4 regions of the Kribbella sp. NBC_01245 genome follow, and region 1 is predicted to be linked to each of the others. Evidence: riboswitches for the same ligand, from Rfam matches in the RefSeq annotation. Region 1 holds a riboswitch; each other region holds the start of a gene.

Region 1 (7,256 bases):
CGCGGATCACGCCACTGATGCCCATCTGGGTCATCAATCGTTCCACCGTGCAGCGAGCCACGTCGTGGCCCAGGCCACGCAGATGCAGCCAGAGTTTGTCGGCTCCGAACAACCGCACGAACCGGACCTCGGCGCGGACCTTCTCGATCACCGCGATCAACTCGGCATCGCGGAGTTTCTTCTTACTGGGTTGACGATTCCGGTTGTCGTAGTAGGTGGATGGGGCGATCTTGCAGCCATGCTCGGTGAGCACGCGGCAGATCGGCTCGACCCCGAACCGGTCTTTGTGATCGTTGATGAACGCCACGATCACTTCTGTGGGCGGTCGAGCTCCGCCGCGAAGAAAGTCGCTGCAGATTTCAGGATCTCGTTCGCCCGCCGCAGCTCGGCGTTCTCCCGCTTCAGTGCCTTCAGCTGGTCCGACTCCGAGGTGGTGACACCAGGACGCTGCCCAGCATCGATCTCGGCACGACGGACCCACTTGCGCAGCGTCTCCGGCGCCCCGATCCCCAGCTTCAACGCGACCGACTTGATCGCCTCGAACTCCGAGCCATAGTCGGCCTTGGACTCAACAACCATCCGAACAGCGCGCTCACGGATCTCGGGCGAATACGACGACGGACGTGACATGGACTTCATCCTTCCAACAAATGAAGTCTCCAGACACGCCGGGGCGGCTCAGTCATTTTCGGACTAGTGGTCCCGTTATGACGCGTCCACTCGCGAGTGGACCAGATGTGACCACTCGCGGCAGAAGGAAGGCCGCTGGCCACGGCTTTCGCTGCACCTCGCGCCGGTTCGCCGTTCTACCTTTGCCCACCGCCGCGGAGGCCGTGCTTCGTGCGTCGTACGCGGTGCATCCCCAATTCCCAAGCCCGCGGGCGGATTTGTGGATAACACCTCCGCGAGGTGCCTGCTTGTGTCGCGCGTGTGCAAACGCAACGAGGCACTTCGCGGGAGGGTTTTCCACAAAATGTGGGTTTGGTGTGCGGGTTGGCGCCAGGGCGTTGTTAGGGGGCGGGGGTGTAGGGCGGGTGGGTGTGGGTGGGGGTGCGGGTGAAGGAGAGGCGGTAGGTGTGTTCGGTGGTGGTGGTGCCGTCGGGCAGGGTGATGGTGAGGGTGGTTCGGCCGGGGGCGCGGGATTCGGTGATCTGGCCGGTGATGGCGGCGCGGGCGATCTGCTCGAGGTAGTCGATGGAGGCCGCGGTTCGTTGCAAGGGGACGCGGTGGCGGCCGATATCGACGTGGAGCAAGGGCGTTCCCGGGCCGTGGTCGTTCCAGGTGATCGGGATACCGGCCTCGGCCGCGTCGCCGATCCGGACGCCGCCGTTATCCGGTCGCTCGATGAGCACGGCCTGGCCGAACTCGGTTTCGAGATGGTGGGTGAGGGCGGCAAGGCGGTTCGAGAGCTCGTCGGTCACCGGAGGATGGTACGTCCTCACAAACTCGATGGCCTACAGTCGGTGGTCATGCGTATCCGTTTCGCTGTTGCCGCGTTGGCCCTGGTCGTTCCGCTGGTGGGTTGCGAGACGGTGAACGAGGTCGGGCCGTCCACCACACCCTCGAGCACGACACCGACGCCGACGCCGACCGATACGCCCAGCGAGACGCCGAGTGCGCCGACGGCGAAGGTCGCGGACACGTTGTGCGTGCGGATCGACCAGACGTTGGTCCGGCAGACGCTGGGCGTTCCGTCGGTGGCGATCCAGCCGAAGCCCATCCCGGCCGAGCTCGGGCTTCCGACGTACGACGTGTGCGAGCTGCAACTCGGTACCGGCACTCCCGGCGGCAACCTGCGCATCGGCCGGTCCGTCCAGCCCGCGAAGCCGACTGACCTCGCGTCCGCCCGTTCGACGTACAACGCGACCCGTGGTTCCGGCGAGATCGCCAAGGACGTGGTCGCGGCGGACGGGGGATTCGGGACCAGTCGCTTCGTGGTGCTGCTCGAGGAAGGTCGCTTGGTCAAGGTCAGCGGGCCAGCCGCCACGATCGAGAAGTACGCCGCACTCGCGCTTGCCGCGGTCCAGAGCATGCCGGGTCTACCCGCACCGGAGCCGCTGGTCGTCCGGCCGGAGTGCGAGCGCGGTACGGACAAGGCGGCGGCAGTGCTCAGCGCGCCCGCGTCCATCCGCCGTGATGGCGAGACCGCGACCGGCGACGTGATCTGCGGTTGGCTGACGTCGACGGCCGTGCTCTGGACCTCCGAGGCCCTAACGCCCGAAGCCGCCCGCGTGATGGACACCGCCCGCAAGTCCCCGAACGCCGAGTCGATCCCGCTCGGCGACGAGGCGCTCATCGACCTCAAGACGCTGACCGTCACCATGCGCGTCGGCGACGACCGAATCGTCAAGATGACCCGCCTACCCGCGGGCCAGGCCGAGAAGAACGACATGACCGCCTTCGCCCTCGCCATGGCCGGCCTCTACACGAACTGAGACACGAGCAGACACGCGAACTGACACGCAAACTGGCTCACCAACCGGTGATCCGCGGCCAGGTCTCGCCGGTGGATACCTGGTACGACGCGTGCTGGGCGGCGGTCGCACACGCGTGGTTCGGCAGGATCCGCAACCGCGTACCGACCGGCAGCGACGGCAGTTGCCGCGGACTGCCTTCTCGAAGCGAGAGAATGCCGTGTTCCTGGCTGGCATCGGTCATCAGCAGGTCCGGGATGACCTCGCCATCCTCCGTGCAGACCAGCCCGTACCCCTGGTCCACGGCTTGCCGGGCGGTGCCGCGGTCGCGGGAGGTCGCCATCCAGCCGGCGTCGGTGAGGATCCAGCCGCGGTCCGGCCGATGCCCGATCACGGTGGTGACGACGCTGAGCGCGAGGTCGTCGGTGCCGCAGACGCCGATACCGGCCATCACCAGGTCGAAGAAGACGAAGTTGCCGGCGCGGACCTCCGTGACCCCGGTCAGGTCGCGGGCGAAGTGCGCCGTCGGCGTCGATCCGACACTCACGACCGGCACCTCAAACCCCTTACCGCGAAGGGTTTCCGCGGCACGCACCGCGACCGCTCGCTCGTTCTCTGCGGCCTTCACCAGCTCGGCCTCGGAATAGCAGAAGTACGACTCCCCAGCATGCGTCAACACCCCACGCACCTCGCCGGATACGCCGGTCAGCGCGCGGCCGATGGCGACTAGCTCGGCAGATTCCGGCTCGACGCCGCCGCGATGGTTGTCGCAGTTGATCTCGATCAAGGCCGGGATGCGTACGCCGGACTCGACCGATGCGGCGGCGACCGCCTCGGCCTGGGCCACGCTGTCCAGCAAGACGACGAGGTCGATCCCGCGACGATGCATCGCGACGACATCCGGCAGCTTGGCCGGCGCAATCCCCACCGCGTAAAGGATTTCGGTGAACCCCGCCGCCGCGAAGGCCTCCGCCTCGGCAAGCGTGGACACCGTGATCGGCCCGGAACCACCATCGAAGAGCAGCCGCGCCACCTCGACCGATTTGGCCGTCTTGAGATGCGGTCGAAGCGGTACGCCGAGAGACGCGAGGTGATCGCGCAGCCACCGGATATTGCGGACGACGCGTGGCCGGTCCAGCCGTAGGTACGGCGTCCGGGCGGGTGCGGGGGACATGGTCACCTCACGTAGTTGTAGATGGTCGCGCGGGAGATGCCGAGGATCTCGGTCAACGCGGGAACGGAATGCTTGACCTCGAGAAAGCCCTGTTCCTTAAGGGATCGCAGCAACTCCTTGCGATCGGCAACTTCCAGGTCACGAGGCCCGCGGCCGCGAGAGACGGCGAATTCCTCAACGAGGGCACGCAGTGAATCGGTGGTCCGGGCGCGGAGGTTCTCCGGCTGAGCCGGCGCGTCGGTCTGGATCAGGTTGCCAAGGGCGCGGGTGATCGTTGAGAAGAGGGATACGTCCAGGTTGAGGCAGATCGCCGCGACGTACGCGCCCTTGCTGTTCTTCAGTCCGATCGACGTGCTCTTGGCAGGGCGTCCGTCCGGGAAGGTGTTCGGATAGTTCTGGATGACGCTCGGGTAATCCGGATCCTCGATCCGCGCCAGACCGAGCTCGGTCGCGGGAGCGCCGACGGCCCGGCCGGACAGGTTGTTCTCGATCACCCGGATCGCGTTGTCCGGTCGGCGCAGGTCGTGCAACACCACCTCGCACAAGCCGGGGAACATCTTGCCCAAGGCAACGACAATCGTCTCCGCCTCGCGCAGCAACAACTCATCCTCAGTCAACGAAGGCATCGAACACCTCGCCCATCCGCGTTGTTGCCTTGAGCCCCGATCCGGTCAGCACCACAACCGTCGTCTCGTCAGGGCGGATCTCGCCGCGAGCGCGGAAGACGTCGATCGCGGCCGCCGCGGTGGCGCTCGTCGGTTCGGCGTACAGCCCGACCGCGGCCAAGCGTCGTACGGCGTCAACGATGTCTGCCTCGGGAATCGCCGCCATATCGCCACCCGAACGCCGGATGGCCGCGAGCACCTCGGGCAGACGGATCGGCTTCTGGATCGCCGTACCTTCCGCGATCGTTGGCGCGAACGACACCGGACGGTCGGCAAACGCCCCGACGATGGGCGCACAAGCCTCGGGTTGTGCGACGAGAAGCCTTGGCAGGCGAGAGATTTGGCCCGCCGCGAGCAATTCGGAGAAGCCCAGGTCGAGCCCGAGGACGATGCTGCCGGCGCCTGCCACGGTGACGACGGCATCCGGTGCGCGGAAGCCGAGGTCCTCCCAGAGTTCGTAGGCGAGCGTCTTCGTCCCCTGGAGGAAGAACGGATGCCAGTTGTGACTGGCGTAGTACGTGTGAGCCGACTCCACCAGGGCGCGCGCCGACGTCGCCTCGCGATCACCCGGCACCAACGAGACCTCAGCGCCGTACGCCCGGCTCTGCAACACCTTCGCCGGGGACGTGCCCTCAGGCGCGAGGATGCGGGCCCGGATCCCCGCGCGAGCGGCATACGCCGAGACCGAGGAGCCGCCATTTCCAGAGCTGTCCTCGATCACTTCGGTAATACCTTGCCCGGCGAGGTACGACATCATCACGCTGGTCCCGCGGTCCTTGAAACTGCCCGTCGAACTGAACCACTCCAGCTTGAACCGCACCTCGCCCGAGCCCCACCGCTGCGAGACCAGCGGCGTACACCCCTCGCCCATGCTCACCGCCGCGCCAACCACTTCGGGCAGTGCCGCGCGATACCGCCACAACGACCGGACCTCGGACAGCACCTGCTCCCGGCTGATGCCCGGCATCGCGGACACCATCAGGGGCGCGCCGTCGTCCCCGCGCCAGCGCGCGACCTCCAGCGGGTAACCCCGCCCGGATCGCGGATCGACGTACATCTGCTCAGCCATACGATAAGTCTAGCAATAGACATTTAGTCCACGGCCGGGGGATGGGCTACGGTGGCGCCGTCGTGGTGCTCGGGAAGCCGGTGCGATACCGGCGCGGCCCTCGCCACTGTGATCGGGAAGTTCGTCGACAACCCTGCCAGCAGGGGGTCACTGGTTGCGTAAGGCAGCTGGGAAGGCCTGTCGATGAACGCGGTATCCCGTCAGCCAGGAGACCGGCTACGACGCGTCAGACCCGTCCACGAGGTGCTGGAGGAGCGGTCCCATGGCCGTTGGTGCGTTGCTGAAACCTGTCCTGTTCGCGACCATGCTCAGCCTGGTCGCCGCTTGCGGTGGTGCCGCGGAGGCAGGTGGCAAACCAAAAACCGGCGCGATCACGGTCAAGAACTGCGGGCTCGATGTGACCGTCGACGGCCCGCCCGAGCGCGTCTTCGCGGCGTACCAGCCGGCCATTGAGATGGCGCACGCGCTGGGCATCTCCGACCGCCTCGTCGGTACGGCGTACTTGGACGCGGTCGTGCTGCCCGAGTACGCCGAAGCCCAGAAGAGCCGCAAGTACTACAAGAACCTGCCGAGTCGCGAGGAGCTGCTCAGCACGAATCCCGACTTCGTACTGTCCGGGTTCAACGACGTGTTCAGCAGCGCGGGCAGCGACTCCAGCTTCGGTAGTCGCAAGGGCCTGGGCGAGCTCGGCGTGAAGACGTGGATCTTCAGCCCGCTCTGCCCGACCGCGGACGGCCTCGGTGATGAGGCGATCGACCCGAAGACGGTCTCGATGGAGAACGTGTACGCCGATCTGCGCGATCTCGGCAAGATCTTCGGCGTCTCCGGCCAGGCCGAAAAAGTGATCGCGGACCAGAAGACCCGGATCGCGGCCGTCGAGAAGAAGGTCGCCGCCGCCAAAAGGCCGACAGTCGCCATTCTGCGCGCGAACCTCGAGGGCGGCGTGACGGTGTCGGGCGGTCCCGACTTCGGCACGGTGCTGATCCGGCAGGCCGGTGGGGTGAACGCCTTCGCCGATCTGACCTCCAAGCGGAACGTGAAGATCAGCATGGAGGAGTTCATCAAGCGCAATCCCGATTACGTGCTGGTGAGCGACTGCTGCGATGCGGGGATGACCGAGGCGGACAGTGCCGCGAAGATCGCCGCGCTGATGAGCAACCCGGCGCTGGCCAACCTCAAGGCCGTCAAGAACAAGCGGGTCAAGCCGTTCCTGTTCGCGCATCACTCGGCCGGTGTGCGGGGTGCGCATACGACCGAGCTGATCGCCAAGATCATCCATCCCGACCTGGTCAAGTGAACCGCGCGGTTGGTCTCCTGGCCGCGTTGGCCGTGCTCGCCGGCGTCGTTGTCATCTCGGTGATGGTCGGCGATCGCTTCCTCGGACCGGACGACGTGTACGCCGCGGCGCGCAAGTTCACCGGCTCCGACACCGACCGCGTCATCCGGTACCTCCGTTTCCCGCGCACGATCGCGGGCCTGCTCGCGGGGATCGGCCTCGGCCTCGCGGGCGCGGTGATCCAGGGCGTGACGCGCAATCCGCTGGCCGGCCCGGGCATTCTCGGCGTCAACTCCGGCGCGGCCCTGGCGGTCGTCGTCGCGATCGGGCTGCTCGGCATCCACAGCCTCGGCGGCTACGTATGGTTCGCGATGGCCGGTGCCCTGGTCGCGACCGTGGTCGTCTACCTCGTCGGCTCGGCCGGCCGCGGTGGCGCGACACCGGTCAAGCTCGCGCTGGCCGGGGCGGCGATCTCGGCCTTCCTCGGCTCGGTCACCTCCGCGATCACCCTGCTGGACATCTCCACGCTGAACGAATTCCGCTTCTGGGTGGTCGGTTCACTGGGCCGTGCGGATATGCCGGTGATCAGTCAGGCGTGGATCTTCATCCTGGCCGGTACGGCGCTGGCGCTGGCCCTCGCGAGCTCGCTGAACCAGAT
Region 2 (7,256 bases), 2.9 Mb from region 1:
TGCGTGCGCACGCACACAACTAGCGAGAGGGGCACAGCAATGACCGAGCTGATCAGCCGCGAGGAACTCAAAGCGGCCATAAACGCAGGAGCCGTCACCGTGATCGACGCGCTGGGAGGGATGTACTACGAGCAGCAGCACCTGCCCGGGGCGTTGCCACTCGTCGAGGCCGATGTCGCGGTGCAGGCGTCGAGCCTGCTGCCGGATAAGAGCGCACCGATCGTCACCTACTGCTCGAACATCGCCTGCGGGAACAGCCAGAACGTCGCGAACCTGCTGGCCGCGGCCGGTTACACGAACGTCCGCAAGTACCGCGAAGGCATTCAGGACTGGGTGGAAGCAGGCCTGCCGATCGAGTCCGGCGCATTCGTCAGGGCCTGACACGATGAAATGACCTGAGTGGCGAAGTACCTTTCCGGGGTACGTCGAGACTCGGGAGGTTTGGGATGAGGGACAGTCTGCGGGAGGCCGCGCTGGCGTTGCTGGCGGCACTCGAGCCGGCGCAGGTCGAGACGATCCGTGCGCCGTTCGACACCGACGACAGACTCGAGTGGACGTATCTTCCGGGCGCGCGACCCGGGCTGACGCTGGGGGAGATGAGCGTCGGTCAGCGGGCGCTCGCGATGCGGCTGGTCGAGCTCGCGTCGAGCGCGCGCGGCCTGGCCGACGCGTGCGGGGTGATGGCCGCGGAGGCCATCCGGCGGAACCTGCCGCAGGCTGTCCCTGGTTCGACCATCGATCCGTACGACGATCAGCGCTACTTCCTGCGCATCCTCGGCGATCCGTCAGACGGCCCGTGGGCGTGGCGGATCAACGGGCACCACCTCGCGGTGCACCAGACGATCACCGACGACGGGGTGTCGATCACGCCGCACTTCTTCGGTTCGGAGCCGGCCACGATCCTGGACGGGCCGCACACCGGCCGGCGTTTTCTCGCGCCGGAGGAGTGGCTCGCGCGCGACCTGCTCTCCGCCCTCGAACCAGGCCAGCGAGAGCTCGCGATCGTGTCCTCGGTGGCGCCGCGCGACATCCTCACCCGGTACGATCCGGTCGCCGATCCGGGCCTGCTGCACAAGGGTTTGGCGTACGGCAACCTCGAGGCGGATCAGCGCGAGCTGTTCACCCGGTTGGTCGACCAGTACGTCGGCCGCGCGGCCGAGCCGATCGCCCAGCGCGCGTGGCACGACATCACCGAGGCCGGCGTCGAGCGGCTGACCTTCGCCTGGGCGGGCAGCCCGAAACCAGGCGAAGGTCATTACTACTCGATCGCGGGACCGACGTTCCTGCTGGAGTACGACAACACCCAGGACGACGCCAACCACATCCACTCGGTCTGGCGCGACCTCCGCAACGACTGGGGCCACGACCTCCTAGCGCGGCACTACGCTCAGGGCGTTCCGAACAGCCATAGCTCGTAGAGGGAGTAGCCCCACGTCGTCGCCCGCTTGCCGCCTTGCATCCGGACGAACTTGACCGGATCCGGCGCCTGCAGTGTGACCGTGTCGTCCTTGCACGTCGACGTACCGACCGTGGCCGCGTCAGTCCAGGTGGTCCCGTCATTCGACACCTGGATCTTGTACGACGACGCGCACGCCGACTCCCAGAACAGCCGCGCCGACGAGACCCGGGCCGGTTGGGCAAGCTCGAGCTGGAGCCATTCGGCATCGGTATAACCGGACGCCCAACGCGTCGTCAGGTCGCCGTCGTTCACGTGCCGGGCGGCCAGTCGGTCGAGCCCAGCCTCGACGGATGACGCGCTGGCCGTCGCCGTGAAGGACAGGTGTTGGGTGCCTTCCGGCGCGGGTGGCACGGTCCGGACGGACGTCTGGTTCCTGGCCCGCAGTTCGATCCCGCGGTGTGACGCGGTCACCTGCAGTACGGCGGGCGCGCTGGCGCTCGGCGCGGTCCGAGCGGCGCTGAGCCGCCAACTCCACACCGCCGATTCGCCCGGGTCCAGATCGCCATCGGAGACGGCCAACGGAGTCGCGCTCACTCCTTCAGCGGTGAGCGAAAGCGCCGGCTGCACGCGGGTCAGCGTCGAGCCGCTGCGGTTGGTCACGGTCGCCGACAAGGTGGTCGACTCACCCGCCGCGAGTGGTGCCACGCTGCCGATCGTCACGCCGAGCCGAGGATCACCGGCCGCCGGCAACGTGGTCCCGATCATCTCCGGCCCGGGACCAACGCCGATCGCGGATACCCGCTTCATGAACGCCTCGTGGGACAACCCGGCTTCGACGCCACGCCACATCTTCTGCGCGAGTACGCCGAAGGTCGGTTCGACGAGACCGTGTACGTCCAGCTCGTCGTAGTCGGCATTCACGAGGTCGTTCCAGACCGCCGACATCGCGCCACGCAACAACGGCTCGTCGGGGCTGACGGTCTGGCCGCCGGCGAATACGTGCGGCTGCCAGTTGTCGAACAGCCAGCGGCCGTCCAGTCCGCGACCGTGGTAGTAGTTCGCGAACGGCACGATGTAGAGCAGCGCGTCGTTCGTGTTGATCAGCGGATAGCCGTCGGCCACGGCCGCCTTCGGGCCGTACCAGCCGTTGTTCCACGAGTTGATCGTCACGTCGCGGTCGTAGCCGTCGGCGCTACCCGCCATCACCGAGAAGCTGCCCCACGCCGACGCGGTCTTGCCGAGACCACGAACGTGCGCGGTGATGTCGTTGAAGTAGTTGCGGTACTCCGGCTCGTACTCGCGGGGGTACTCGTCAGCGCCGACGTGTACCGCCGGCCCTTTGAACCAAGGCGTGAACTCGTCGAAGACCTCTTTCATAAACTGCGTCGTGGCCGGCTTGGTGAGATCGAGGTGGTCGGAGTTGCCGCCGTTCAGCCCGAGCGACGGGTCGAACTTGATGAACGCGCGCGCGTGCGCCGGCGCATCGATCTCCGGCACGATCGTCACGTGGTGATCCGCCGCCACCGACTCCAGCCGGTTCCAGTCGCTGCGGGTGAAGGCGCCATCCGCGGCGGCAAGGCCCTTGAACCGCGGATTGTCCGACGCCAGCCGGAACGCAGACTGCGCCTTCGACCAGTCGCCACCCGGCGCGGTGATCTCGTTGTCGTTCAGGTGGATCTGGAAGGTGTTGAGCTTGAACCAGCTCATGTAGCGCACGTAATCGCGGATGTACTTCTGGTCGAACCACCGGCGCCCGACGTCGAGCATGAACCCGCGCACGGCGTAGTTCGGCCAGTCGACCGCACTACCGACCGGCACCGACGCCTCGCCCGGGCTCTCCCGCACCAGCATCTGGAGCAGACTGCGTGTCGCCCAAAAGGCGCCGGTCGACGTACGACTGGTGATCCTCACGCCGTACGTCGTATCGAGTCGGTATCCCTCCTTCTTGGCGACGGGGGTGGGCCCGACCTCGGCCGTGGGGTCGACGCGGAGGGCGATATCGCGTCGTCCGGGGTTCGCGTCGATGGCGATCGGCGCGGTCCAGCCGGTGATCTCCCGCAGGTCGTCGCGGAGTTGCTCGGCCACGCCGCGCAGCGCCACCGCGTCAGCCGGGCGAACGGTCACCCGCACGTCGGCTCGGAGGATCAGCCGGCCGGTGCCGCCCGTCCATTGCTGCAAGGCGGGCACGACCGGCGGCGCCGCATTCGGGGGAGCCGCCGTGGCGGCCGGCGGAGGAGCCGCGAGACCACCGGCCGCTAGCAGGACTGCGATGAACAGACGGGCGGGACGATTCATCAAGGCTCCTTTAGTAAACAGCGAATGCCTGAAGCTGATCATTAGAGCTCACAACGCGCAGTTTCGCGCTTTCGTGGAGTGTTGAGCACGACGTCCCCGAGGTCAAGGCCTCAAGTGCGGGTCCGCTAGAGTTCGGGGGTCATCGACGGCCATGCAGGAACCCGGTGCGAGTCCGGGACGGTCCCGCCACTGTGACCCCGAACCTGGGGGAGTCAGGAACTGCCGCCGTCGGATCAGCCCACCCGGGGCGCGGACACCCCGAGGAAGGACGCCGGCCATGCCTTCGGTCACCCCTGAGCTTCTGCTGCTTTCCACCGCGGATACCGATCTGCTCGCGGCGTCCCAGGCGGGAGTGGGCTGGCGTGTTGCCAACCCGGCCCGCGTGGAGCTTGACTCGCTGTCCACCCTGCTTGACGGCATCGAGGTCGTAGTGGTCCGCCTTTTGGGCGGTCGCCGCGCCTGGGAGGAGGGCCTCGATGCCGTCATCTCCTCGGGTATTCCCACCGTCGTACTGAGCGGTGAGGCCGCTCCCGACGCCGAGCTGATGTCGATGTCGACCGTGCCTGCCGGTGCGGTGACCGAGGCGCTCGCCTACTTGCGCGAAGGCGGTTCGGCCAACCTGGCGAACCTCGCCGCGTTCTTGCGCGACACGTTGCTGCTCACCGGTGACACGTTCGAGCCGCCGCAGACGCTGCCGACGTACGGCGTGCGCGAGGGGCGTTCATTGGTCAGCGACGGGCGTCCCGTGATCGGCGTCGTGTACTACCGTGCCCACGAGATCAGCGGCAACACCGCCTTCGTGGACGCCCTGGCCGACGCGATCGAGGCCGCCGGTGCGCAGGCGCTGCCGATCTACTGCGGCACCTTGCGCGGGCTCGACCCGTCCTCCGATGAGAACGCCGAGCTGTTCGGTCTGCTGAGCCGTTGCGACACCCTGGTCACCACCTTGCTCGCCGCGGGCGGAACGGTCGCGGCCGACGCGAGCGCGGGTGGCGCCGACGACGCGTGGGACGCGGGTGCGCTGGCCTCGCTGGACATCCCGTTGATCCAGGGCCTCGCGCTGACCTCGACGCGCGAGGTGTGGGAGGCGAGCGACGCGGCGATCACTCCGCTGGACGCCGCCACGCAGGTCGCGATTCCGGAGTTCGACGGCCGCCTGATCAGCATCCCGTTCTCCTTCAAGGCGTACGACTCCGAGGGTGTCGCGTCGTACGCGCCGGACCTGGAGCGATGCGCGCGCCTCGCCGGGATCGCCGTCGCGCAGGCGCGGCTGCGGCACGTCGAGCCGAAGGACAAGAAGCTCGCGCTCGTGCTCTCGTCGTACCCGACCAAGCACGCCCGGATCGGCAACGCGGTCGGCCTCGACACGCCTGCCAGCGCCGTCGTACTGCTGGGGCAGTTGCAGGAAGCCGGGTATGACCTCGGCAATCTGGATCTCGCGTCGTTGCAGGGGAGTGATGGCGCGGACGGGCTGATCCACCGGCTGATCGCGGCGGGTGGGCATGACGTCGATTGGCTGACCGACGAGCAGCTCGCGAACGCGGTCGCGAAGGTGCCGCTTTCGACGTACGCGAAGTGGTTCGGTGCGGTGCCTTTGTCGTTGCGGGAGGCAATGACCGAGGCGTGGGGTGAGGCGCCGGGTGAGTTGTACGTCGATAACTCCGGGACGGAGCCGGCGATTGCCCTTGCGGCGTTGAGGTTTGGCAACGTCGTCCTGATGATCCAGCCGCCCAGGGGGTTCGGGGAGAATCCGGTCGCGATCTACCACGATCCGGAGATGGCGCCTTCGCATCACTACCTGGCGGCTTATCGCTGGCTCGAGAATTCGCCTTCTGACGGTGGTTTTGGCGCGCATGCGGTCGTGCATCTCGGCAAGCACGGAACGCTGGAATGGCTGCCAGGCAAGGGAATTGGCATGGCGGCGGACTGCGCGCCGGACGCCGTACTGGGAAATCTGCCGCTGGTCTACCCGTTCATCGTGAACGACCCGGGTGAGGGTACGCAGGCCAAGCGCCGCGGGCACGCCGTCATCGTCGACCACCTGGTACCGCCGATGGCGCGCGCCGAGACGTACGGCGATATGGCGAAGCTGGAGTACCTGCTGGACGAATACGCGACCGTGCAGGCGCTCGACCCGGACAAGGTGCCGACGTTGCGCGCCCAGATCTGGACGCTGATCCAGGCCGCGCAACTGCATCACGACCTGCACACCGAGGCGAAGCCCGGGGACGACGAGTTCGACGAGTTCGTGTTGCACCTGGACGGGTATCTGTGCGAGATCAAGGACGTCCAGATTCGCGACGGGCTGCACATCCTCGGTGGTGGGCCGGAGGGCGAGGCGCGGGTCAATCTGGTCTTGGCGATTTTGCGCGCGAACCAGATGTGGGGTGGGCGTTCGGGCGCCGTCCGGGGTCTGCGTGCGGCGCTGGGCGACACTTTTGGCGTGGACGAGGCGGCGTTGCTGGCGAACCCGGGCCTTCGCGTGGAGTCGCTGGAAGCCCTTGCTGCGTTGACGGATCTGCCCGCGGTCTCGGCGGCGGATGGCGTTGATCTGCTGGAGTCTGTCGCGCGGAAACTGGTCGTGGCGATGGAGACGTTGAGCTGGTCTGCGGACAAGGTGCCGGTGGTTGTTGCCGAGGTCATCGGTTTGCAGTCCGAAGGGGTCGAGGCCTCGCTGCGGTTCGCCGCGGAGGAGGTCGTGCCGCGGTTGGCTCGCACTGGGGACGAGCTGACGAACGTACTGCGTGCCTTGTCTGGGCGCTTTGTCGAGGCCGGTCCGTCCGGTTCGCCGACGCGTGGTCTGGTGAACGTGTTGCCGACCGGGCGGAACTTCTACGCCGTTGATCCGAAGGCCATTCCGAGCCGGAACGCGTGGGACGTCGGTGTCGCGCTGGCCGATTCGCTGCTCAACCGGCACAAGGCTGAGACGGGCTCGTGGCCGCGGTCCGTGGGCTTGACCATCTGGGGTACGTCGGCCATGCGGACGCAGGGTGATGACCTTGCCGAGGTGCTTTGGCTGCTCGGCTGCCGCCCGGTTTGGGACGAGGCTTCCCGTCGGGTGAGCGGGTTTGAGGTCGTTGGTTTGGAAGAGCTCGGGCGGCCGCGGGTGGACGTGACGATCCGCATCTCCGGGTTCTTCCGGGACGCTTTCCCGCATGTCGTTTCCCTTTTGGACGAAGCCGTTCGGACGGTCGCCGCACTCGATGAAGGTGCCGACGACAACTACCTGAAGGCACACGTCGACGCGGATGTTGCTGATGGCAACGAGTTGCGAGCGGCAACGGCTCGGGTGTTCGGGTCCAAGCCGGGGTCGTACGGCGCTGGGCTGTTGCCGTTGGTGGACGCGCGAAACTGGCGTACGGATGCCGAATTGGCCGAGGTGTACGCCGTCTGGGGTGGGTACGCGTACGGCAAGGACCTCGACGGTGCCGAGGCGCGTCCGTCGATGGAGCGGGCGTATGCGCGGATCCAGGTGGCGGCCAAGAACGCCGACACCCGCGAGCACGACATCATGGACTCGGACGACTACTTCCAGTACCACGGCGGCATGGTCGCGATGGTG
Region 3 (7,256 bases), 3.4 Mb from region 1:
CTTGCGGGTGCTCTGCGATGCCCTGAGCTCGGTCGATCTGCGACTGCGCTGGTCGGCCGAGCTTCGGCTCGAGCGCACCTTCCCGCAGCGCGGTATGGCCGCCAAGCTCCGGCAGGCGGGCTGTATCGCCGTCTCGTTCGGTTATGAGTCGGCCTCGCAACGGGTGCTCGACCTGATCGACAAAGGCGTCCGGATGACCGAGGTCGAACCCATCCTGCGGGACCTGGCGACGGCCGGCGTCGGCGCCCAGATGATGGGGTTCACCGGCTTCCCGACCGAGCAGGCGGACGAGGCCGCGCTCACCTACAGCTATCTCACCGACCGCCCCGGCCTGTGGTCGCTGGCCGCCATCGGCACGTTCTCCCTCACACCGGGCTCCATCGTGGCTCGCAGTCCCGAGCGATTCGGTGTCGAGCTGCTGCCACCGCCGCCCAATGAGGACATCCTGCGCACACTGCCCTGGCGGGATCAGGCGACGCACGTCGACCACTGGCCGGGCGAGGCCGAGGACCGGGTCGCACCGGAGCTACGGGCCGCCCTGGACCGGCCAGTGGACGGACGTCCCTGGGTGGGTGGCACTGACAGCGCCCACACCCTGCTGTATTTCGCCAGGTACGGACGCGACCTGCTGCCGGAGCCCGCGGGAGATGGTCCGCGACGGCAGTTCGTCGGCGCGCGCGACTGCGCCGTCGGTTTCGCCGATCTCGACGCGTTCACCACGGCCGGCGACATGACGGCGGCGTTCATCGCCCTCAGGGAGCGCGGCGGCGCCGGCTATCGCTCGATGAGCGAGTGGTATCGGGCCGCGGGTAACGCCCGGCGTGAACCAGGGCACGCACTCGTGCTCCCGTCCGGCGCGGTGGTGCCGCTGCCCAGTGGAATGACCTCGACCTCCGACGGAATGCGCCGCTTCATCGCGATGGCGGCGGCCGGCCCACGCGCAGAGTGATCTTAGGATCACTCTGCACGCTTGCTCAGGCCCCGCGCTTCGGTCTTACGGCCGCGGTGTGCCGGCGGAGGTGTGCCCTGATGATCTGACCCGCCGCGGCATCCTGGGTCAGATGGTGCTCTTTCGCCCACTCCCGCAGCAGCTCGACCTCATCGGTGCGAAGGGTCACGAGGATCTGCCGGACCGCGCCGGGCGCCCGCCGCCCGTAGCCGGCCGTGCCATCGGCGACGGCGGCGGGCGCCCCACCGGCCCGGTCGAGCTGCATCGCCCGGAAGTACTCCGCCTTCTGCGCATTGGTCATTTCGGCCAGTGCGGTGGCAATGGTCTGCAATTTGTGCAGTTCGACCATGCTCTCGCCATAATGATCTTCCAAACGAATGGCTGATTTAATGTCCAGCCGACCCGATTCCACCAGGGTCTTCAGTTCCGGCCGGAGCCGGTCGAACTTCACATAGCTGCGAACCTTGTTGTACGGCAATCCGAGTTCCTCCGCGACGGCCTTCACCGAGCCGTACCGATGGTGCAGTCTGGTGCAGATGCTGATCAGGTCCTTGCCGCTGAGGTCACGGCGGACCAGGTTTTCACTGACGGAGATGGCCTGTGCTGTCACCTCGTCGATGCGGTGGTCGAGGATCGCCGCGTGGATCGTCGCCGCGCCCAAGCGGCGTAACGCCAGCCAGCGCCGTTGTCCGGCGACGATCTCGAACCGGTCCCCCTCCGATGCCGGTGACACGATGATCGGCTCCAACTGGCCCTGGACGCGAATATTCTCGACGAGTTCGTCCAGGCCTTTCTCGACATCGCGGGTGCGTGCTTGTTGTGGACTCAGAACCAGCTGATCAAGGCGAAGCTGGCGCACTTCTTTGAAGACGGCCATATCTTTTCCCTCCCGGAATCCACCGGAAGTGTCTCCGCGCTGAAGCGGCCGCGCAAGGCGCCGGACAAGGGCCCGGCGTGTACGCTCCGCACTCGCCAAATGCCGTTTCGGCGCGGCCCGGCGGACGGCTTGGCGGGCGTGCGCAGGGTGGCACGAGGATCCAGTCCGGGCAACCATTTACCGCGTGGCGCGCCGCCTACGTGCAGAATTCACGGCGCAGCCGCGTCGGCAGCCGTCGATCTCAGCCGCTCAGGCTGACCACAGTCCGTCACCAACGGTCGAACGGGCACCAGAACAAGTCCCATGGTTTGCATCTAGCTGCAAAGGTCAGTCGTTTGAAACCGCGCATAGCAGATGGGCATACTCGAACGGGTGATCGACACGCGGGGGTTTGACTTCGACGTTGCGGGCGAGGCATGATTCGAACATACGTTCGACGCGGGGTGAGGAGAAGTGGGATGCCGGAGCCATTTGACTGGGAGATTCTGCACCAGCAGTCGGCTATGGCGATGGTGCGAGGGCAGTTGGGGTTCAGCTGGTTGGTGTTGTCGGGCAGGTTGGCCGAGTTGACTGATGAGCAGTACTTCTGGCGGCCGAGTGACGAGGCGTTGACGATTGTGCGGCGGCACTATCCGGGGCGGTTCCGGCTGCATGGGAGTGGCGAGTGGGCGGCGCAGTGGCCGGCTGAGCCGGATCATCGCGGGCCGCGGACGATCGCGTGGTTGATCGCGCATTTGACCGAGACGTTCTTCGAGCGCTGGGAGTGGACGTTCGGCGAGAGCAGGCAGAGCCGGACCGACATCACCTTGCATGGCAACGCGCGGGACGCCGTCGCGTGGCTGACGCATTGGGTCGACGCGTGGCAGGAGTCGATCGCCGAGTTACCTGAGGAGGAGGTGATGACGATCGGGCTGAGCCAGGCCACCGGGCTGGATGCGGCGGCGCCGTTCGGGCATGTGGTGCTGCACCTCAATCGGGAGTTGATCCACCACGGTTCCGAGATCATGACGCTGCAGGATCTGCACGCCCTGGCGGCTTGATCTGGTACCGCGACACGCGAGGAGGATGTGCGGGGCGAAAGTGTTGAGGCGGGATAGCATCACAACCACTGGTGGTCCTGGGCGATCTATACCACAAGGTGTAGGGGTTCAGGGGTAAGAGGGAATCCGGTGTGAAACCGGAACTGCCCCGCAGCGGTGAACGGGAACGAAAGTCGTCAACAGCACTGGAAGCACTTGGTCCGGGAAGCGACGGCCGGTAGGAGCGCCTGGTATCAGGCATGCCCGTGAGTCCGAAGACCTGCCATCAGCGCGCGTACCGCCGGTACGTGCTGTCCGAGGCCTCGTGGGTGGGCTGCGCGGACGTGATGTGCAGCCGCGTCGCCATGGGCGCTGCCGTCTCGTCGTGTGCTCTCCGTCCCGCAGGCTCCGGGCCGCCAAGGCTCGCGAGGAGAGAGAGCTTGTGACCACCACTTCGGCCTCCCGAAGCACCGCAACAACTCAGGACCTGACCGTCGTACGGCGTGATGGGCGGAGCGCCGCGTTCGACGCGGGCAAGATCGGCGTCGCGCTGTCGAAGGCCTTCCTGGCCGTCGAAGGCGCGGACGCGGGTGCCAGCCATCGCGTTCGCGACCTGGTCGCCACCCTTACCGGGCAGGTGGTCGAGGCGCTGGGCAAGCGCGCTGCCGGCCGCCCGAGCGTTCAGGTCGAGGAGATCCAGGACCAGGTCGAGCTCGCGCTGATGCGCGCGGGTGAGCATCAGGTCGCCCGGGCTTACGTGCTGTACCGCGAGGAGCGCGCCAAGGCCCGCGTACCCGCCGACGCCGGTGAGCTCGACACGGCCGCGCCGATCGTCATCACGGTGCGCGCGATCGACGGCAGTACGGCGCCGCTGGATCTCGACCGGCTGCGCGTCATCATCGCCGAGGCGGCCGCCGGGCTCGACTCGGTCGACCCCGAGCTGATCCTGAACGAGACGCTCGGTTCCTGCTACAACGGCATCGCCCTGCACGAGGTCGAGCAGGCGCTGGTGATGGCGGCGCGGTCGTTCGTCGAGACCGAGCCGGAGTACAGCTTCGCCGCCTCGCGACTACTGCTCGACCAGATCCGCCGGGAGACGCTCGGCCGGGTCCACGGTGAACCCCGGCAGGCGAGTCAGGCCGAGATGGCCACGGCGTACGTCGAGTATTTCCCGAAGTACGTCGATGCCGGGATCGAGGCGGGGCTGCTCGATCCGGAGTTGGCGACGTTCGACCTGGGCCGGCTGGCCGAGGCGATCCGGCCCGAGCGCGATCTGCAGTTCGCGTTCCTCGGTCTGCAGACCTTGTACGACCGGTATCTGCTGCACATCGACAAGGTCCGGTTCGAGCTGCCGCAGGCGTTCTTCCTGCGCGTGGCGATGGGGATGGCGTTGCGCGAGGACGATCGCGAGGCGCGAGCGATCGAGTTCTACGAACTGCTCAGCTCGTTCCGGTTCATGTCCTCGACGCCGACGCTGTTCAACTCCGGCACCACCCGGCCGCAGCTGTCGTCGTGCTTCCTGACCACCGTGGACGACGACCTCTCGTCGATCTTCTCCAGCATCCGCAACAACGCGTTGCTCGCGAAGTACTCGGGCGGTCTGGGCAACGACTGGACGCCGGTGCGCGGGATCGGCGCCAAGATCAAAGGTACGAACGGCGAGTCCCAGGGCGTCGTACCGTTCCTGAAGATCGCCAACGACACGGCCGTCGCGGTGAACCAGTGCTTCGCTCCGGAAACTCTCGTCTACGCCGGGGCCGGCAGCATCGCGATCCGCGATATCAAGGTGGGCGATCTGGTGCTCGGTGCGAGCGGTCGCTATCGCGAGGTCACCAAGACCTTCACGTACGACCAGGACGACCCGATGGTCGAGGTTGACGCGAAGCACTCTATCGAGCCGCTCACGGTCACCGCAGGTCACCCTCTCTACGCGATTCAAGGCGTACCGCTGGAGCAGAGCAACGAGCGCACTTTCGAGTGGCTCGCGAAGGGGAAGGTCCAGGCAGCCTGGGTCGAGGCCGGCATGCTCAGCAGGGGTGACTACCTCGGGCAGGTCGTCCCGAAGGAGATCATTCCGGTCCACGATCTGACGGAAGACGATGCGCGCCTGTACGGCATCCTTCTCGGTGACGGCCACCTGTCGAAGAACGGCAGCCAATGGGGGGTATCGGGCAACCCACAGTGCGACACGCACCTGTCGTTCGTACGCGACTACCTCACCGCTCGCGATATCCACTTCTGGGAGAATGGGCGCGGTCACACCTACGTGCAGGTCCACTGGGCGGCCGGACGTGGCGCCAGAAGAGACCTGCGAACGGGACGTATCGTCGGACCAGGCGAGGCGACACTTCCGTTTGTCAGCGAGGACATCTACGACGAACAAGGCTCGAAGCACATTGCACGGCGGTTCGCTCATCTACCGCCCGCACAGACCCATGCGCTCATCCGCGGCCTCCTGGAAACGGACGGCGGGGTATCGCGTGGCGCCGAGATCTACTTCACGACTACTTCGCGAAAGCTCGCCTCCGACCTGCGCTACCAGCTGCTTCGGCTCGGGATTCCCATCGCGGGCCAATACCGCAAGCGGGACAATCCGCACGTCGGTCGACGGTCCGACGGATCTCACGCTACCTTCTCGAAGCCCGTACACGTCTTCGATCTCCGAATTCCCGCCGTACCGGGAATCGCCGAGCTCGTGGGCGTCACGCCGATCCGGAAGTTCAACTGGATCGCACACGAAGGCATGGTCTTCTCCCGGGTGCGCGAGGTCCGGACTACACCGACGGTGCCAGTCGTGCACGACCTTGAGGTCGACGTGGATGAGTCCTATATGACCAGTGCCGGTTTGGCCCACAACGGCGGTAAACGCAAGGGCGCGGTCTGCGCTTACCTGGAGACCTGGCACATCGACATCGGCGAATTCCTCGACCTGCGGAAGAACACGGGCGACGAGCGACGGCGTACGCACGATATGAACACGGCGAACTGGGTGCCCGACCTCTTTATCCAGCGCGTCGAGGCCGACCAGCAGTGGACGCTCTTCTCCCCCGACGAGACGCCGGACTTGCACGATCTGTTCGGTACGGCGTTCGCCGAGCGCTACGCGGAGTACGAGGCGGCCGCCGACCGCGGTGAGATCCGGGTATTCCGCAAGGTGCGCGCGCTCGAGCTGTGGCGGCGGATGCTGACCGTGTTGTTCGAGACGGGCCATCCGTGGATCACCTTCAAGGACCCGTCGAACCTGCGTTCCCCGCAGCAGCACGACGGCGTGGTGCACTCGTCCAACCTGTGCACCGAGATCACGCTGAACACCAGCATCGACGAGACGGCCGTCTGCAACCTCGGCTCGGTCAACCTGGTCGCACACCTCACCGCCACCGGTCTCGACGCGGAGCTGGTCCGCGACACCGTCAAGACCGCAGTGCGGATGCTCGACAACGTCATCGACGTGAACTTCTACACCACGCCCGAGTCGGAGCGCGCCAACCAGCGGCACCGCCCGGTCGGCCTTGGCCTGATGGGTTTCACGGACGCGCTCTTCCAGCTCCGCATCCCCTACCAGTCGGATGCAGCGGTCGAGTTCGCCGACAGCTCGATGGAGCAGATCAGCTATTACGCGATCGAGGCGTCCACCGAGCTGGCCGTCGAGCGCGGCAGCTACAGCAGCTACGACGGCTCGCTGTGGAGCCAGGGCATTCTGCCGATCGACTCGCTCGAGTTGTTGCGCACGGCAAGGAACGGCGATCTGCGCGTCGACACCGGCAAGACGCTGGACTGGGATGCCCTGCGTCAGAAGGTACGACGTGACGGGATGCGCAACTCCGACTTGCTGGCAATCGCGCCGACCGCGACGATCTCCAACATCTGCGGGGTGAGCCAGTCGATCGAGCCGATCTACCGCAACCTGTTCGTCAAGTCGAACATGTCGGGCGAGTTCACCGTGGCCAACCCCTACCTGGTGAAGGACCTGAAGGCCCGCGGGCTGTGGGACCAGGTGATGGTGTCCGACCTGAAGTACCACGACGGCGTGCTCGCGCAGATCGAGCGCATCCCGGCCGACCTGCGCGAGCTCTACGCGACGGCGTTCGAGATCGACCCGATGTGGCTCGTCAAGGCCGGATCCCGCCGGCAGAAGTGGATCGACCAGTCCCAGTCGCTGAACCTCTACATGTCGGCGCCGTCCGGCAAGGCGCTCGACGAGTTGTACCGATCGGCGTGGCGCTACGGCCTGAAAACGACGTACTACCTGCGTTCGTTGTCCGCCACCCACGTCGAGAAGTCGACACTCCAGGGCACCGACGGCCGCCTCAACGCCGTACCCGTGACACCTCCACCTGCCGAGATCTGCTCCATCGAGAACCCTGACTGCGAGGCCTGCCAATGAGTGTCACCGGATTGGGCGAGATCGTCC
Region 4 (7,256 bases), 890 kb from region 1:
GACGCCGAAGATGCCGAAGGCGTTGTAGCCCTGGGCGGCCAGCGAGTTCAGCACGTTGTTCTGCTTGCCCTGGTCCCACTCGCCGGTCTCGTTGAAGATCACGCCGCCGAGCTTGAAGTCGGACTTCGCGGTCTCGGCCGTCGTCTTCCACGGCTGGAAGTACGGGTGGGCGCCGCCGGGGACGAACGCGACCTTCACCGCCGAGCCGTCCTTCAGCGTCACCGGCCCGGCCGACGTACCAGTCGAGGCATCGTCCTTGGGCGCGTCGGCGCTGGGGGTTTCCTTGGTGGTGCAACCGGTCCCGACGAGGGCCAGCACGGCCACTGCGGCGGCCACCCCGCGCGCTCCGGGACGATTGATGGCGCGGCCTGCGGAGAACGAACGCTGGGTCATGGGACAAGCTCCTCACAGATCCTATAGGATATTGCCAGGCCGATGTTGCCCGCTCATCATGGTGACGTCAAGGGTGGTCTTCATAACGAGTCAGGCAGAATGGGCGGTTCCGGAGGGAGCGACTGTGTCGGACGCACACGCGGGGCTGGCGGGGCAACTGAGCCGGCTGCCGCAAAGACAGGTGCTCAGCGACGACGTCTACGAGACGGTCAAGGGCCTGATCATGGACAGCGTGGTCGAGCCCGGGACCAGGCTCAACATCGACGCCCTGACCCGGGAGCTGGGCATCTCGCAGACCCCGATCCGGGAGTCACTGGCCCGGCTGGAGTCCGACGGCTTGGTGATCAAGGAGCCACTGCGCGGTTACCGGGTGTCGAGCCGGCTGACCCGGGAGGAGTTCGAGGACCTCTTCGAATTCCGGCTGCACGTCGAGCCGTGGGCCGCGGGTCGTGCCGCCGAGCGGGCCGAGGCCGACGACCTGAACCGTCTCAAGGACGAGATGCTCAGTTATACCGACGTGCCGAGCCGGCCCGCGTACGAGAGCTATCGGGCGATGGCCGCGCATGACCAGCGCTTCCACGACATGGTGCTGGAGTTGTCCGGTAACGACACGGCCCGGCAGGCCTTCGCGCGTACGCACTGTCACCTGCACTTGTTCCGGCTGTACTACGGCGGCGGTATCGCGACAAAGGCGTTGCGCGAACACAAGACCATCGTCGCGGCCGTTCGGCGTGGCGATCCGGCCGAGGCCTCAGCCGCCATGCGCGCGCATATCGAGGCGTCCCGGCTCCGGCTGCTGCCGGTGTTCGATTCTTCCCTTCCTTGAGTTCATTCAGTTGTTGTGAGGAGTGCTGTGGAACTGCTTCGTCTCGGTCCGGCCGGTGAGGAGCGCCCGTATGTGCGCGACACCGACGGCACCGTTTATGACCTGTCCCCTGTCACCAGCGAGATCGACGGCGCCTTCCTGGCCGCCGACGGCATCGCCCGCGTCCGTACGGCGCTCTCGTCCGGCACGCTTTCCGCTGCCGCAGTGGACGATCTCCGCGTGGGTGCGCCGATCGCCAAGCCCGGAGCAGTCGTCTGCGTCGGCCTGAACTACGCGGCCCACGCTGCCGAGTCCGGCGCCGAACCGCCCGCACACCCGGTCCTGTTCTTCAAACACCCCAACACGGTCGTCGGCCCGTACGACGACGTAGTGGTGCCTCGTGGCAGCGAGAAGACCGACTGGGAGGTTGAGCTCGCCATAGTCATCGGCAAGACCGCGCGGTACGTCGAGACGCTGGAGGATGCCATGGCCTGCGTCGCCGGTTATGCCGTCTCGAACGACGTGTCGGAACGCGCCTTCCAGCTAGAGGTGTCCGGCGGTCAGTGGTCCAAGGGCAAATGCTGCGAGACCTTCAACCCGCTCGGGCCGGCACTGGTGCCTGCCGACGAGGTAGACCCGCAGAACCTCACCCTCAGGTCGTACGTCAACGGAGAGATCCGCCAGGACTCCTCCACCTCGGACATGATCTTCTCGGTCGCAGAGCTCGTGCGCGACATCTCCCAGTACATGACCCTCGACCCCGGCGACCTCATCAACACCGGCACCCCCGAAGGCGTAGCCCTCTCCGGCCGCTTCCCCTACCTCTCCCCCGGCGACACCGTCGAATGCGAAATCCAGTCCCTAGGCCGCCAACGCCAATCCCTCACCAAGCCCTAACCCCTCCTCCGCGCGGCCGCCACCGCCGCCTACCTCCAGGAAGACCGCGCCCCCTATTCCGAGTGTCGACTCTCGGAATGGGGGGCCGACCCTCCAAATTTCGCGAGTCCTCCCCCCATTCCGGGTGTCGACCCCCGGAATAGGGATGCCGTGTTGTCGTTGTGCTCGCCACGGGAACGACACCAGCGCCGGATACGCCTCCCACGGTCGGACGCGGAATGCGGGAAGTTGTGGAACCTTCTCGCGAAGTGCCTGGTTGTGTCGGCTTGACGGCAATTCGCGTCCGACCGTGGGAGGTGGATTGCGCCCTCGGGCGTTGTGTTGGGGCGATGGGCGTTGGGGTGGCGGGAAAGTGGGTTGCGTGGGATGCGGGCGGGGTTCATATGGTGACGTCATGACTTCTCGGTTGCGGACGGTCACGTTCGACACGCTTGATCCTTATCGGCTGGCGCAGTTCTGGGCGCAGGTGCTGAAGGGACGGCTCGCGGATGACGACGAACCGGGCGATCCGGCCGCGAGCGTGATCACCGAGGCCGGGTGGATCCTGCTCTTCGAGGGCAATACCGATGACAAGGCCGGCAAGAATCGTCTGCACCTCGACCTGGTCCCCGACGGGCCTCGCGACGAAGAGGTCGAGTGGTTGCTGACCATCGGCGCCACCCTCAAGCACGACCTGCGTAATCCCGACGGCACCGGCTGGGCCGTGATGCAGGACCCCGAAGGCAACGAGTTCTGCGTCCTCCGCAGCGACGCCGAACGCATCGCCACCAGCTGACTCATCTTTTTTTCGTATGCCGCGAGTGGTCACATCTGGTCCACTACGCCGACGTCTACCGGACCGCCGCGTGGACCAGATGTGACCACTCGCGGCATACGAAAAAAGGAAAGGCTAGAGGTCCGGGGTTTGGCCGGTGAGGGTTAGGCGCCAGTCGGAATCGAAGGCGTGTACGGCTATGTCGAAGCCTTCGCGATGGGCGGCGGCTCGGTGGTGACCGGCTTCGACTGGGGGGACTTCCACGTCCCAGCCGGCGGTTCGGAGGGCTTGCGCGGCGGCTTCGACGTACGACTCGGCCGCGTCGGTTCGGGCGGGGTCGCCGGTCTCGACGGTGATGGTGCAGATGGTGGCGGGACCACGGCCGTCGAAGAGCGCGCCAGGGTCGACCGGGCCGGGATCGTGGACGACGAGGCCTTCCTCACCTGGTACGGCGGCGGCCGCCGTGGCGAGTAGTTCGGACCGGAGTAGGTCCCGGGCTTCCGTCAACGTCATCGCGTCGGCCCTTCCGGTCGAGGCGCCCGGCCCCAGCGCGAATCGTCCGGCCGGATCACCCGCGCCGATTCCCCAAGCTCCGAAGGTCCCGCTGACGTCCCCGCTGACGAGGCGATGGCGGGAGGCTTGACGCCACGCATGGCGGCGACTCCGTCGTACACGGCTGAGACTGGTTCGGCCGCGCCGCGGATGGCGCCGGCCCAGGAGACGCCGGGCAGCAGGCGGGTTTCCTGGGATGGACTCGTATCGGCCGTTGTCACGGCGGCCAGGTCGCCACGGATCACGCGTCCGAGGTTACGCAAGGCCTCGCTGTTCGGGCGGTAGTACTGGTCGTGCCAACGCACGCCGGCCCCGGTCTGCAGGCGTACGACGTCCGGGAACGACGCCGGATCGGGCCCGTGCCACTGGGTGTACGACACGTAGTCCCCGGGCGCACGCGCGGCGAAAACCTGGATGCCCGGCGGCACCAACTCGGCCGCACTCGTCACTTCACGCGAGATACCCGGGCTGCCGGTCAGCACCACCCGGTCGAAACGCGCGCCACGCAACAGCGCCTGTCCCACCACCGTCGTACCGTAGCTATGCCCGATCACGGTAGTACTTGCCTCGGGCAACAACTCGGTGTCGAGGCCGGCCTGGAACCGGCGGAACCCGGAGATCGCGTCCCAGGCGTCCTGCTTGCTGGCGGCTTCGAGTACGCCGTCGGGCGAGTCGTAGTCCATCCACAGCACGGCCGCCGTGCCCGGTCCGGCCTCGACCTTGAGCGTGTGCGCCCGGTCGGCCTGGGAGCGCAACGTCTCGAGGTCGTTGCCCATACCCGGCACCAGTACGGCGACCTGGCGGGCATTGTCGAGATCGCCGAGCACCTCGACCGCGCAGCCGTCGCGGGTGGGGTCGACCGAGAGGAACTGGCGGTACTGCTCGACAACGACGCGCTTGCCGGTGGCAGGGTCGACGCCCAGCGAGCGAGTCGGGGTGAGCATCTCGTTGAGCGTTGCAAGGCGCTTGCGCTCGTCCTTGCTGGGTTTCGGCAGGGCGGTGAGGCGGTTCCGCTCGGCGTCGATGCGGAGGCGGTTCGCGTAGTACCGCAACTCGACTGGTACGCCGTCCAGGCTGCCGACGTGGTCGGGATAACGCTCGGCGAGTTCACGGGCGTCGCCCGGCGCGAGGGATGCGAAGTAGGCGCGCGCCTCCCAGACCGCCACCTCGGGAGCGACATTGCGAGCGCGGAACTGCAACCGCTCGAGTCGTTCCTCCGACTCCGTCATCAGCACTCCCCCGTGGCCCGGTCAACACAGCGAGCGCCAGTCTGACAGCCCACCGCTACGGCCGGAAGTCCCTAACGGAAACGGGTCAGAGGCGGAGGGACCAGGTGCCGCGGCGGGCGGTGAGGCGGACGCGGGTGAGCGGGCGGATGTCGAGGCGGCGCAGGCCGGACGACGGGCCGGCAATCGCGCGGAGGGCGAGGGCGGCGACCACGGTGGGATGCACGACGGCCACGACCGTACGGCGAATCGCGGTGTCGGGTTCGGCCGCGAGATCGTCGAGCCAACTGCCGGCCCGGGCGATCAGGTCGTCGGCCGATTCGCCGCCTGGTGGCGCGGCCTCCGGCGAGGCGATCCAGCTCTGGATACCGGGTTCGCTGGTGAGCAGGTCCTCGAAGCGGCGACCGGCCCAGTCGCCGTACTCCCGATCGCGCAACCGCGGCGAGATCCGCGCCCGCAGTCCGAACTCCTCGGCCGTCCGTTGCGCGGCCACCTCGGGCGACACCCACGCCTCGGCCTCCGCGTCGAACCCGTTGCCCTTGGCAATGACCTGGCCGATGGCGCGGAGGCCGGCCGGATCAGGCTCACCATCGCCGCCCAGCACCATCCCCCGGAGGCCGGGAGTCAGTGCGTGGGCGACGAGCGTGAGCTTGATCAGGCGACACCACCCGTGGCGGCCGGTACGACCGTGCCGACCGGCTTGAGCCGGCGGTCGGCGAGTCCCGCGAAGGCGAATCCGAGCAACAGCCAGAGCACGGTTTGGGTGCCGAGCGCGGACAGCCGGAACTGCCAGAGCAGGGTCGCCGGGAAGGTGCCGGGGACCTCGTTGACGGCCGGGAGGATCAAGTACGCGGCGATGACCGTGACCGCGAACGCCGCCGTCCCGAAGGCAAGACGTACCCAGGCCGGGGGTTCGGTGAACCGGGCCTCGGCCCAGCGCGCGGCGGCGACGCCGGCCCAGACCGCGAGCAGTCCGATTACCAGGAGCAGCAAGTACGAGATGGTGCGCTTGGTGATCGTCTCGGGATCACCGACGGCCGGCGGATTGGCCGGGTATTTCAGGAACGGCACCAGCACGATGCCGATGAAGCCCGCGGCGGCGAGCCCGAGGGCGGCGTACGAGTCGCTGGTGGTGCGAAGGCGTCGTCGCAGCAGCGTGAAGGCGACCGCGAAGATGCCGCCGAGCGCGACGCCGTACAGGCTGGTCGCGAGGAACAACCCGGCCCGCTGGCCGTTGCGGCTGACCAGAGGTTCTTCCTCTGCCTCAGTAGCGGCGGGATCGTCAGAATGCGTGTGCGTGGGCGCGCCGGCCTCTTCGATGGCGATCGCGGCGTCGATGTGCGGTTCGCCCATCACGTACGCGAAGGTTCCGGCCAGCAGGCCGGCGAAAAGTCCCGCGATCAGTCCACGCACCAGCAGGGAGCTGAAGGTGCGCATGATCGTCGGCTCTAGTGGCAGGGGACGCCGAGCAGGTGGCGGCCGTCGTGCATCAGCTCGTGCATGAGCATGCCGGACCGGGACAACGCACCCTGGTCGAACGTGACCAGGTAGGCGAGCACCAGCAGCAGGCCAAGGGTGAGCATGGCGATCGGGAGCGAGATCGCCGGAGCGGCGACGGCGCGGGCAGGCGTGGGAACAGTCATCGGTGAACCTCCTGGGGAAATGCGCGTCCCCATTGAAAGGCTGCGATGCCTGAGCGTCCTGACTTCCGAGCGGCTGCTCGATTACAGTGGCGCGGCCGTACCGGTCTTGCACCGGTTTCCCTCATGACATCGCAGATGGCTCTCGAACCGTAGGTCCCCACCCCCACCCGGGTCAACGCGTGATGCATCACGCCCTGCCGGCTCAGGCGGCCAGACCGCTCAAAAGGTGAGGCGGTGGTGCCGAAGCGCATCTACGCTGGGGCGATGCCGTCCACGCAGCACTTGCTCGCGTTCGCCCTCACCGCTCTGATCATCATCGTGGTGCCGGGTCCGAGTGTCCTGTTCATCGTCGGCCGAGCCCTCGCCGCCGGTCGTCGCGAGGCGCTGCTCACGATGGCCGGCAACGCCATCGGTGCGGGCGTCATGCTCGCCGCCGTGGCCGTCGGCCTTGGCACGCTCATCGCCGCCAGCTCCGTCGCACTGCTGGTCGTGAAGCTCGCCGGCGCGGCGTACTTGGTCTATCTCGGCGTGCAGGCCTTTCGCCAACGGCGTTCGCTGGTAGCGGCTCTGACCAGCGGAAACACCACCACGCGTGCACGCCAGGCTATGTGGCAGGGCTTTCTGGTGGGGGTCACTAACGCGAAGACCGCCGTGTTCTTCGCGGCCGTACTTCCGCAGTTTGTGGACCGCTCTGCCGGGCACGCGGGTCTGCAGATCCTGCTGTTCGGTCTGACCTTTGTACTGATCGCCTTGGTCAGCGACAGCGTGTGGGCGCTAGTGGCCGGTACTGCCCGCCAGTGGTTCGCCCGATCCCCCAAGCGACTTGAACTGGTCGGCGGTACCGGCGGCCTGATGATCATCGGGCTCGGCGCCGGCATCGCGGTCAGCGCCTCCAAGGACTAGGTACGCCGTGCCGTCCAGACGCCTAGTAGGGCGATTAGGGCGGGGAGACCGAACGCCGTGAGGTAGGCGGTCATCGGTGAGTG

Evidence for each region. A riboswitch is a leader RNA that binds a small molecule or an ion and turns the genes downstream of it on or off. The one in region 1 is predicted to bind cobalamin.
Region 2: another riboswitch for cobalamin. It lies ahead of cobN (cobaltochelatase subunit CobN); the one in region 1 lies ahead of OG394_RS22905 (ABC transporter substrate-binding protein).
Region 3: another riboswitch for cobalamin. It lies ahead of OG394_RS38955 (ribonucleoside-diphosphate reductase subunit alpha); the one in region 1 lies ahead of OG394_RS22905 (ABC transporter substrate-binding protein).
Region 4: another riboswitch for cobalamin. It lies ahead of OG394_RS27210 (CbtB domain-containing protein); the one in region 1 lies ahead of OG394_RS22905 (ABC transporter substrate-binding protein).

Annotation. Positions count from the first base shown of each region.
Region 1 covers NZ_CP108487.1:5,075,346-5,082,601, reverse strand. The annotation lists one part of gene OG394_RS22935 (IS3 family transposase) at 1-348, opposite strand, end outside; AL1L pseudoknot at 221-352, opposite strand; one part of gene OG394_RS22935 (IS3 family transposase) at 348-630, opposite strand; gene OG394_RS22930 (hypothetical protein) at 1,011-1,421, opposite strand; gene OG394_RS22925 (hypothetical protein) at 1,470-2,435, shown strand; gene OG394_RS22920 (alanine racemase) at 2,473-3,588, opposite strand; gene OG394_RS22915 (helix-turn-helix transcriptional regulator) at 3,591-4,214, opposite strand; gene OG394_RS22910 (pyridoxal-phosphate dependent enzyme) at 4,198-5,322, opposite strand; cobalamin riboswitch at 5,369-5,557, shown strand; gene OG394_RS22905 (ABC transporter substrate-binding protein) at 5,585-6,619, shown strand; partial or broken gene OG394_RS22900 (FecCD family ABC transporter permease) at 6,682-7,256, shown strand, end outside.
Region 2 covers NZ_CP108487.1:2,166,294-2,173,549, reverse strand. The annotation lists gene OG394_RS09615 (rhodanese-like domain-containing protein) at 40-381, shown strand; gene OG394_RS09610 (DUF3500 domain-containing protein) at 447-1,418, shown strand; gene OG394_RS09605 (family 20 glycosylhydrolase) at 1,388-3,694, opposite strand; cobalamin riboswitch at 3,806-3,936, shown strand; gene cobN (cobaltochelatase subunit CobN) at 3,972-7,256, shown strand, end outside.
Region 3 covers NZ_CP108487.1:8,460,374-8,467,629, reverse strand. The annotation lists gene OG394_RS38970 (B12-binding domain-containing radical SAM protein) at 1-949, shown strand, start outside; gene OG394_RS38965 (ParB/RepB/Spo0J family partition protein) at 975-1,826, opposite strand; gene OG394_RS38960 (DinB family protein) at 2,285-2,866, shown strand; cobalamin riboswitch at 2,922-3,147, shown strand; gene OG394_RS38955 (ribonucleoside-diphosphate reductase subunit alpha) at 3,288-7,229, shown strand; gene OG394_RS38950 (ribonucleotide-diphosphate reductase subunit beta) at 7,226-7,256, shown strand, end outside.
Region 4 covers NZ_CP108487.1:5,962,075-5,969,330, reverse strand. The annotation lists gene OG394_RS27250 (sugar ABC transporter substrate-binding protein) at 1-393, opposite strand, end outside; gene OG394_RS27245 (GntR family transcriptional regulator) at 518-1,219, shown strand; gene OG394_RS27240 (fumarylacetoacetate hydrolase family protein) at 1,247-2,095, shown strand; gene OG394_RS27235 (VOC family protein) at 2,490-2,870, shown strand; gene OG394_RS27230 (hypothetical protein) at 2,985-3,362, opposite strand; gene OG394_RS27225 (alpha/beta hydrolase) at 3,359-4,630, opposite strand; gene OG394_RS27220 (histidine phosphatase family protein) at 4,716-5,234, opposite strand; gene OG394_RS27215 (CbtA family protein) at 5,282-6,064, opposite strand; gene OG394_RS27210 (CbtB domain-containing protein) at 6,076-6,270, opposite strand; adenosylcobalamin (AdoCbl) riboswitch at 6,306-6,418, opposite strand; gene OG394_RS27205 (LysE family translocator) at 6,535-7,173, shown strand; gene OG394_RS27200 (MFS transporter) at 7,170-7,256, opposite strand, start outside.